DNA from 4 places in the Streptomyces sp. NPDC048211 genome. Region 1 is predicted to be linked to each of the others. Evidence: riboswitches for the same ligand, from Rfam matches in the RefSeq annotation. Region 1 holds a riboswitch; each other region holds the start of a gene.
The links. A riboswitch is a leader RNA that binds a small molecule or an ion and turns the genes downstream of it on or off. The one in region 1 is predicted to bind cyclic di-AMP.
Positions count from the first base shown of each region.

Region 2: linked by a shared signal. The riboswitch ahead of ACGFZA_RS12245 (peptidoglycan DD-metalloendopeptidase family protein) and the one ahead of ACGFZA_RS29660 (C40 family peptidase) in region 1 are both predicted to bind cyclic di-AMP.
Region 3: linked by a shared signal. The riboswitch ahead of ACGFZA_RS40865 (transglycosylase SLT domain-containing protein) and the one ahead of ACGFZA_RS29660 (C40 family peptidase) in region 1 are both predicted to bind cyclic di-AMP.
Region 4: linked by a shared signal. The riboswitch ahead of ACGFZA_RS01750 (NlpC/P60 family protein) and the one ahead of ACGFZA_RS29660 (C40 family peptidase) in region 1 are both predicted to bind cyclic di-AMP.

Region 1 is NZ_JBIDAD010000009.1:213,508-215,682, forward strand. It holds gene ACGFZA_RS29650 (ATP-dependent Clp protease proteolytic subunit) at 1-252, shown strand, start outside; gene ACGFZA_RS29655 (hypothetical protein) at 260-568, shown strand; cyclic di-AMP (ydaO/yuaA leader) riboswitch at 873-1,068, shown strand; gene ACGFZA_RS29660 (C40 family peptidase) at 1,072-1,545, shown strand; gene ACGFZA_RS29665 (LysE family translocator) at 1,573-2,175, opposite strand, start outside.
Region 2 is NZ_JBIDAD010000002.1:1,233,525-1,235,699, forward strand. It holds gene ACGFZA_RS12240 (tyrosine-protein phosphatase) at 1-199, opposite strand, end outside; cyclic di-AMP (ydaO/yuaA leader) riboswitch at 701-853, shown strand; gene ACGFZA_RS12245 (peptidoglycan DD-metalloendopeptidase family protein) at 859-1,791, shown strand; gene ACGFZA_RS12250 (SGNH/GDSL hydrolase family protein) at 2,003-2,175, shown strand, end outside.
Region 3 is NZ_JBIDAD010000027.1:17,507-19,681, reverse strand. It holds gene ACGFZA_RS40870 (ABC transporter ATP-binding protein) at 1-754, shown strand, start outside; cyclic di-AMP (ydaO/yuaA leader) riboswitch at 1,051-1,234, shown strand; gene ACGFZA_RS40865 (transglycosylase SLT domain-containing protein) at 1,240-2,118, shown strand.
Region 4 is NZ_JBIDAD010000001.1:367,605-369,779, reverse strand. It holds gene pcrA (DNA helicase PcrA) at 1-738, opposite strand, end outside; cyclic di-AMP (ydaO/yuaA leader) riboswitch at 997-1,162, shown strand; gene ACGFZA_RS01750 (NlpC/P60 family protein) at 1,161-2,175, shown strand, end outside.

The DNA.
Region 1 (2,175 bases):
GTGGTACAGCAGCCCGAACTCGCCGAGCCGGTACAGGGTCAGCCGTCCGACCTGGAGATCGAGGCGCGGGAAGTGGCTCGCATGCGCGAGACCCTGACCGGCATGCTGGCCCGTCACACCGGCCGCTCCGCCGCGCAGATCACCGCCGACACCGAACGCGACCTCATCCTGGACGCCGAGGGAGCCAGGGACTACGGGCTGGTCGACCACATCATCCAGAACCGCTCGCTGCCTCCGCAGTCGGCGCGGTGAATCCCCGATGCAGCCACCGGAGTTCGTCCCGCTGCCCGCCCTGACCCGTGCGGAGGGCGAGTTCATCGACCGCTACCTGCAAGTCCTCGACCAGGTGGGCCGGATCAACCCGGCCCACGGCGGCGACACCTACGACGCGCTGCGGGCCGCGCAGGCGCTGGCCTCGTACGCGGTCGCTCTGCGGGAAGCGGTCACGTTGATGCACGAGCGGGGCGAATCGCGGATCCACGCAGTCACGTTGACCCGGGCACTGCGCGTGCTGGACGGCGAACGTCGGGCGGGGCGGGTCACCATCCCGCCCGCCCCACCGAGTTGATCAGCACCCCGACCCGACACGCCCGACGCGTCGGCCGAATTTTCTCGCTCGTTCGGCGTAGGCGTTACTTCGCACGAGGGACAACTCGATTTGCGCTTTCGAGGTGGACGCTGGGTGAAATCTCCCGTTCCGCCGCTGGTACGGCACCGGGAGGCGAGCGCCGGACGTTTCCCTTGAGGCCATCTGCCCACCCGAACGGGTCAGTCGTGATGAGCCTCACATATCGCCGTTTCACCTCGGAAATCCGGCACTCGGTGAGTCAAGATCCCTGGGACGACAAGCCCCCGCCACCGCGGCGGGGCGGTCCGGGCGGACGCCGAGTCCTGCCGCCGCCCGGATGCCTGGTCGACAGGAGTGGATCGGCAGGAGTGGAGGACCCGAGCACAACGGGCCGACCGGGCTTTCGGTCGACCCTCGGGGTGAAGCCGCATCCGCGGCCGGGCAACTTCGCCAGCCCGAACCCGACAGGTCATCCTTCACAGGCGGCTGACGAAGGGTTGCGCATGACTGCGCAGGTTCATGTCCCGTCTCTGCTTGCCCGGGCCACGACGGCCTCGGTCATGACTCTCGCCGCCGTCGGCGGCACGCTGTTCGTCCCCGGCGCCGTGACCGACGCCCAGGCCGCGACACACTCGACGAAGGCCCTCAACATCGCCGCGTCGAAGAAGGGGGCGCCCTACCGGTGGGGCGCCACCGGGCCCAGCCGCTTCGACTGTTCCGGGCTGACGCTCTACTCGTTCAAGAAGGCGGGCAAGAAGCTCCCGCGCACGGCCCAGCAGCAGTACAACAAGACCCGCCACATCTCGTCGTCCCAACGGCAGCGCGGCGATCTGGTCTTCTTCCATTCCGGCCGCAGCATCTACCACGTCGGCATCTACGCGGGCAGCGGCAGGATCTGGCACTCCCCCAAGACCGGGGCCGTGGTCCGCCTGGAGAAGATCTGGACGAAGAGCGTCTACTACGGCCGGGTCCGCTGAAGCCCCTCCCCGGCTCCCGCTCCCGCGTCAGTGCAGCAGCGGACCGGTCACCAGGACCAGCCCCAGTGCGGTGAGTGCCGCGCCGCTGCCGCCCTCGATCGCCCGGGCGGTACGCGGCCGGCGCAGCCACCGGCCCAGGCGGTCCACCAGGAGCGCCACGGCCGGGAACCAGATCAGCGCCAGCACCACGACGATCGCGGCCAGCAGCAGCGTTCTGGGCAGGGGCGCCGCCCCGGCCGGCACGAACTGCGGCAGCAGGCTGAGGAAGAGCACGGGCGCCTTGGGGTTCAGCGCGTTGGTGAGGAAGCCCTGGCGCAGTGCGCGCCCGGTTCCTTTCGCGGCCCTCGCGCCGCCCTGCTCGCCCTCCTCACCCTGCCCGTTCTCCGGGCCCGGCCCGGAGCGGCGGCGGGCCGCGTGGAGGGCGCTGATGCCCAGGTAGAGCACGTAAGCGCCGCCCAGAAGCTGGATCGTCCGGAACAGCACGGGCACCGCCACCAGTACGGCCGCCAGGCCGGCGACGGCGAGCGCGGTGTGGACGAGGAGGCCTCCGGCGACCCCGAGCGCCGTCGCCACCCCCGCGGCACGCGAGGCGAGGGCGTTGCGTACGACGACGGTGAAGTCCGCGCCGGG
Region 2 (2,175 bases), on a different contig from region 1:
CGAAGACGGTGTGCAGCCCGAGACCCGCGAGGAACGTGGTGTCCTCGGCCGTGGCGTGTGCCAGGTGACCACTGCGGTAGAGCCGTCCGTACCGCACCCGGCGGCCGTCCGTGGTGGGCAGGCCGCCCACGTCACGGAAATTGCGGACACCCGCCAGTTCGGGCTCCGTCGACGGGGTCTGCGGCAGCTGCTGCGTCACGGTCACTCCTGGAGGCTCTGTCACCGGCGCGTGTCGCCGGTGGGTCCACTCTCGTGACGATACGACATTGATTCCTCGGACAATCATCTTGGGCAGGCCCCATTTTGGGCCTGCACTTCGGGTCCGGGTTTCGGGTCGTCGTGCCGGCCCGCGGGCCCTCTCGTGAAGGTCCCGACCCCCGCCGTCCTTCCGGCGCGGCGGGGCGGCGGGCATGACATGTCCGTATTGAGGCTTTTAGTCGAACATGCCCCGCTTATGCGGGAGATGATCGCCCTCTCGTGAGCGGGATCATATCCGTGACGGTGTGTGGCGGTGGGGCGTGCGGGTATCCCGGACGCCGCGCGGAAAGCCAAGATCCATAATCCACGGAGTGTGACGGGAATTCTTCGCCGATTTTCCGGAGCGGATTCGACGGCGGAACCCGTGGCTTGTTTCCGCCGTCCTGGCTCGCTTACGTTCGCTGTCAATCCGGACGGACCGCCTAATCCTGCCGCCGCCCGGAATTCGCACCCACTCACCGCGTGGCAGGAGCGGGGGAACCAGGTAAGCCGCCGACCGGGAAACCGGCCGGCTCGGGGTGAAGTCGCGCCAGCCGCGACCGGACATCTCCAGTCCGAACCCGACAGCTCACCTCGTAGGCGCCGGAGAGGAAAACCTTCATGCCCATATCGGGTAAGCACCGCCGTCCCAAGTCCAGCACCATCGCCCGCGGCGTCGTCGTCGCGAGTGCCGGCGGAGCCGTCATCGCGCTTCCGCTGCTCGGCGCCACCGGTGCCAACGCCGCGGAGCAGGCCGCTCCCGCCGCTTCGCAGTCGGCCGCCACGCACGCCACCCCGGCCACCCCGGTCGCGAAGAAGCAGGCCGGCACCACCTCCTACACCGTGGTCTCCGGCGACTACCTGTCGAAGATCGCTGCCCAGCACAAGCTCAAGGGCGGCTGGGAGAAGCTGTACCAGGACAACCGTCAGGTCGTCGGCGAGAACCCGAGCCTGATCTTCCCGGGCATGAAGCTGACCCTCGGCGGCAAGGCCTGGGGCCACGCCTCGACCACCTCCACCACTCCGTCGAAGGCCGCGCCCAAGGCCCCGGTCCAGTCCGAGACGAAGGCCTCCACGGCCTCCGACACCTCCTCCTCCGACGACTCGTCGTCCCAGGAGACCTCGGCCCCGGCGACCCAGAGCAACGACTCCGGTTACGTCCACCCGGTCCCGGGCAACCACACCACCGCGTACCGCGCCTCCGGTGCCAACTGGTCCAGCGGCAGCCACACCGGCATCGACTTCCCCGTCTCCACCGGCACGAGCGTGAAGGCGATCACCTCCGGCACCGTCGTCACCGCCGGCTGGGGCGGCGCGTACGGCAACGAGGTCGTCATCAAGCACGCCGACGGCCACTACTCGCAGTACGGCCACATGTCCTCGCTCTCCGTCTCGGCGGGTCAGACCGTGACCGCGGGCCAGCAGGTCGGCCTCTCCGGCGCCACCGGCAACGCCACCGGCCCGCACCTCCACTTCGAGGTCCGCACGGGTCCGGCGTACGGCTCGGACATCGACCCGATCGCCTACCTGGCGTCGCACGGGATCAACGTCTGATCCACGCAACACCGGTCCGGTGAACCGGATCCGAGCAATGCATAGAGGGACGGTGCGCGGCGGCGCACCGTCCCTCTGCCGTGCGGTGCGCGGTATGCGCAGCGCACTTATTCCCCCTTTACCAAAAACTGACCGGGTGGTCTATCTCACCACCCGTCAACCCCGTATTACGGTCGCGTAGGTCACATTCGGCGGTGCAGGATATGCCCTTGTGGCAGACGATTCGAACAACATCCAGCAGGGCGTCATCAACCGACAGGGCGCCATCGGGTCGTACGCGGCGATTGGCGACAGCTTCACCGAGGGCGTCGGTGACCCCGGCCCGGACGGAACCTTCGTCGGATGGGCCGACCGGTTCGCGGTACTCCTCGCGGACCAGCTCCC
Region 3 (2,175 bases), on a different contig from region 1:
GGAGAACGTCGAGCTCTCCGTTCCCGCCGGACAGGTCGTCGCGATCGTGGGTCCCAACGGCTGCGGGAAGTCGACCCTGCTGCGGACCGTCGCCCGGCTCCACCGGCCCGAGTCCGGCAGGGTCCTGATCGGTGGGACGGACATCTGGGAGGCCGGCCGGCGCCGGGCCGCCCGCCATGTCGCCCTGCTGCCGCAGTCGCCGCGCGCCCCCGAAGCGGTCACCGTGGCCGGTCTGGTGCGCTACGGCCGCAGCCCGCACCAGGGGCTGCTGCGGCAGTGGTCGCGCGAGGACGAGCAGGCGGTGCGCGACGCACTCGACGCCACCGGCACCACCTCGCTCGCCGGCGAGCGCATCGACCGGCTGTCCGGCGGCCAGCGTCAGCGCTGCTGGCTCGCCATGGTCCTCGCCCAGCAGACCCCGGTCGTCCTGCTCGACGAACCCACCAGTGCCCTCGACCTCGGCCACGCCGTCGAGGTCCTGGAACTCGTGCGCGAGGTCGCGGCCACCGGCCGGACCGTCGTCATGGTCCAGCACGACCTCGCCGCCGCGGCCCGCTACGCCGATCTGCTCGTCGCGATGAAGGACGGCCGCGTCATCGCCCGGGGCGCTCCCCCGGAGACGGTCGACGAAGCCCTGGTGAAGGAGCTGTACGCGCTGGAAGCGGACATCCTCCGCGCCCCGGGCGACGAGTCGCCGGTGGTGGTGGCGCGCCGCCGTGCCGGCGTGGCCGCGCAGCCGACACCCGCACCATGATGTCCCAATTGTCTGGATACTCGACTTTGTCGATAAAGCCCAAAAGAGTCCCTTTTTTATGGTCCATAGCCTCTGAATATCCAGCAAATCACCCTTTTCGGGCACAGTGGCCAGCGTCACGTTTCCCGCTCCGGATGCGCAACCGGAGGCTTCGGTTCCCTGTTGCGCCAAGAAAGTTGACCCGCGGGTATGTGACCGGCGTCCCACATTTCCTTTGATTGATCTTGCGCTGCAATTGCGATCAAGAATTCCGGGCTTGTTTCGCCTGCCCTTTCTCGCTTACGGTCACCGTCAATCCGGATGGAACGCCGAATCCTGCCGCCGTCCGGTAACCCGACCACTCACGTACGGCAGGAGCGGGGGACCCAGGTTTGCCGCCGTTCCGGGAATCCGGAGCGGCTAGGGGTGAAGTCGCCATGTGCGGCCGGACATCTCCAGTCCGAACCCGACAGCTCACCTCGCAGGCGGCGGAGAGGAAAAGCGCCATGCCCTTCAAGGGTCAGCACCGTCGTTCCAAGTCCACCTCCCTGACCCGCGGTTTCATCGCCGTGAGCGCGGGCGGAGTCGTTCTCGCGCTCCCCCTGATCGCTGCCGGGTCGGCCTCTGCCGCACCCGCCCAGGCGGTCGTCGCGGAAAAGGCCGCGGCCCCGACTTCCGTGTCCGGCAAGGAAATTGCCGCACAGAAGGCCGAGTCCACCACCTATTCCGTGGTGCACGGTGATTCGCTTTCCAAGATCGCCCGGGGGCATTCCCTCAGCGGCGGCTGGGAGCGGCTGTACCAGGACAACCGCAGTGTGGTGGGCGGCAACCCCGACCTCATTCACCCGGGCCTCAAGCTGACCATCGGCGCCACGTCCTCGGCCGCCGCCCCCAAGGCCGCGACCAAGAGCGAATTCAAGGCGGAGAACTCGTCCGCCAGCGCCGCGAAGCCGTCGGCCGACCGGGCCGAGAGCACCGACCGCGCCGACCGCTCGCAGCGGACGGCCGCGCCCGTCGCCGTGGAGACCGCCGCGACCACCTCCACGCAGTCCGCGACGACGTACACCGACGACCTCGACGGCTGGATCAAGGAGTCCCTCGCCGTCATGGCCGAGAACGGCATCCCCGGCAGCTACGACGGCATCTACCGCAACGTCATCCGCGAGTCCTCGGGCAACCCGCAGATCGTCAACAACTGGGACTCGAACGCCGCCGCCGGCACCCCGTCCAAGGGCCTCCTCCAGGTCATCCAGCCCACGTTCGACGCCTACCACGTGCCCGGCACCTCGCTGGACATCCTGGACCCGGTCGCGAACATCACCGCCGCGTGCAACTACGCCGCCGCCACGTACGGCTCGATCGACAACGTCTTCGGGGCCTACTGATCCACCGCGGCCCCGCGCCCGCGCGGAGCCTTGAAAGGGGTGGAAGGGAGCTGAACA
Region 4 (2,175 bases), on a different contig from region 1:
GTTCGCTTCGCGCAGCCGGGACTGGTAGAGCGCGTAAGCCTGGGCGAGCGTCTTCTCGAAGCCGTCGGCGGCCTGTCCGGCGAAGGTCTCCTCGTCGATCAGCTCGTTCTTCAGGTTCGACACCTTCGCCGTGAACGACTTCGGCGGGAAGCGCTTCGGGTCGAGGTCGAGATCGCGGCAGACGAGGGCCATGAGGCGCTTGGAGTCGGCCGCGTCGTAGATCGAGAACGAGGAGGTGAAGCCGAGCCGCTTCGACTCGCGGCGCAGGATCCGTACGCACGCGCTGTGGAAGGTCATGACCCACATGGCGTTGGCCCGCGGTCCGACGAGCTGCTCGACGCGCTCCTTCATCTCGCCGGCGGCCTTGTTGGTGAAGGTGATCGCCAGGATCTGGCCCGGGTGGACCCCGCGCTCGGCCAGCAGGTGGGCGATGCGGTGGGTCAGCACGCGGGTCTTGCCCGAACCGGCACCGGCAACGATGAGCAGCGGGGAGCCGGCGTGCACGACGGCTGCGCGCTGCTCGGTGTTCAGCCCGTCGAGCAGCGCGGCGGTGTCGATGACCGGGCGGTGGGCCCCGTCGCGGTAGTACGCGTCACGGGGCGGCGGGGGCCCGTCGAAAACGCCCGCGAAGAGGCCCTCCGGCACCGCTTCGGGTGCGGAGTCCTCGGGGGGCGGCGGGGGCCCTTCCTCCGTGTGCTGGAGGCCGGCCAGGAAACTGTCGTCAAAGAGGCTGCTCATCGCCTCCCGAGTCTAGGCGTGCGCACTGACACTCCGCGGCCGAGTGACGAACCACGCATCGGGAGCGGCCACGCAGAGCGAGCGGGGGACCGCACTGCGTGGGGCGATCACGGGCCCCACCTGCCCCGCAGCACTCCCCCGCGTCGAGGTCACGAAAATGTATCGGGCATATCGAACATCAACCTTCACAGCGACACCATGAGTTGGCTAGCGTGCTCGTTCGGGCGGCCCGTACCCCCAGAGGCGATCCACGCCGAGCGGGCTTCCACGCCGAATCCGGGCTGCCGTACAAGGAGTCCGGAACCGGGGACCCACACGCAGCACCGGGGTGAATCGGTCCGCAACCCCCACCAGGACCGTAGGGCAGCCTTCCGTTCCGCCCGAACCCGACAGCTAACCCGGTAGGCGGTCCACGGAAGGAGATGCCGGCCTTGGCGTCGCATCGCAAACCGCGCACCCGTGTGCGCAACACCGGCCCGGCCGTCGGGATCACGACGGCCGCGCTCGCGTCGGTGACCCTGCTGTCCACGCAGAGCGCACTCGCCGCCCCGGCTCCCAAGCCCAGCATCGAGGACGTACAGAAGAAGGTCGACGACCTCTACCGGCAGGCGGGCACCGCGACCCAGCAGTACAACCAGGCGAAGGAGGCGACGGGCAAGCAGCGCACCAAGGTGGACACGCTGCTGGACGACGTCGCCCGGCGCACCGAGAAGCTGAACGAGGCCCGCAGGACACTGGGCGTCTACGCCGCCGACCAGTACCGCAGCGGCGCCCTCGCCCCGACGGCCACCTTCTTCCTGGCCGACGACCCGCAGTCGTTCTTCGACCAGTCCCACCTCATGGACCGGATGACCGCGCGCCAGACGCAGGCGGTGTCGGACTTCCGTACGCAGCAGGCGAAGGCGTCCAAGCAGCGGGCCGAGGCCGTGGCGGGCCTGGAGACGCTCACCGAGTCGCAGGCGACGCTGCGCACCAGCAAGCAGAACGTCCAGACGAAGCTGTCCGAGGCCCGCAGCCTGCTGTCGAAGCTGACCGCCGAGGAGAAGGCGCGTCTGGCGGAGCTGGAGCGCAAGAAGGAGGCCGAGGCCAAGCGCAAGGCCGAGGCACTGGCGAAGAAGCAGGCAGCCGCGAAGGCCGAGGCCGACCGCAAGGCCGAGGAGGCCGCCAAGGAGGCCGGCACCGGAAGCGGTGCGGACACGGGGAGCGGGACGGGGAGCGGGACGGGCACCGGTTCGGGCTCGGACGCGGACGCCTCGACGAAGGCCGAGAAGGTCATGGCGTTCGCCAGGGCGCAGCTCGGCAAGCCGTACGTCTGGGGGGCGACCGGCCCGGCCTCGTACGACTGCTCGGGACTCACCCAGGCGGCCTGGAAGGCGGCGGGCGTCGACATTCCGCGGACCACGTGGGACCAGGTGAACGTCGGCACCAGGATCGCCA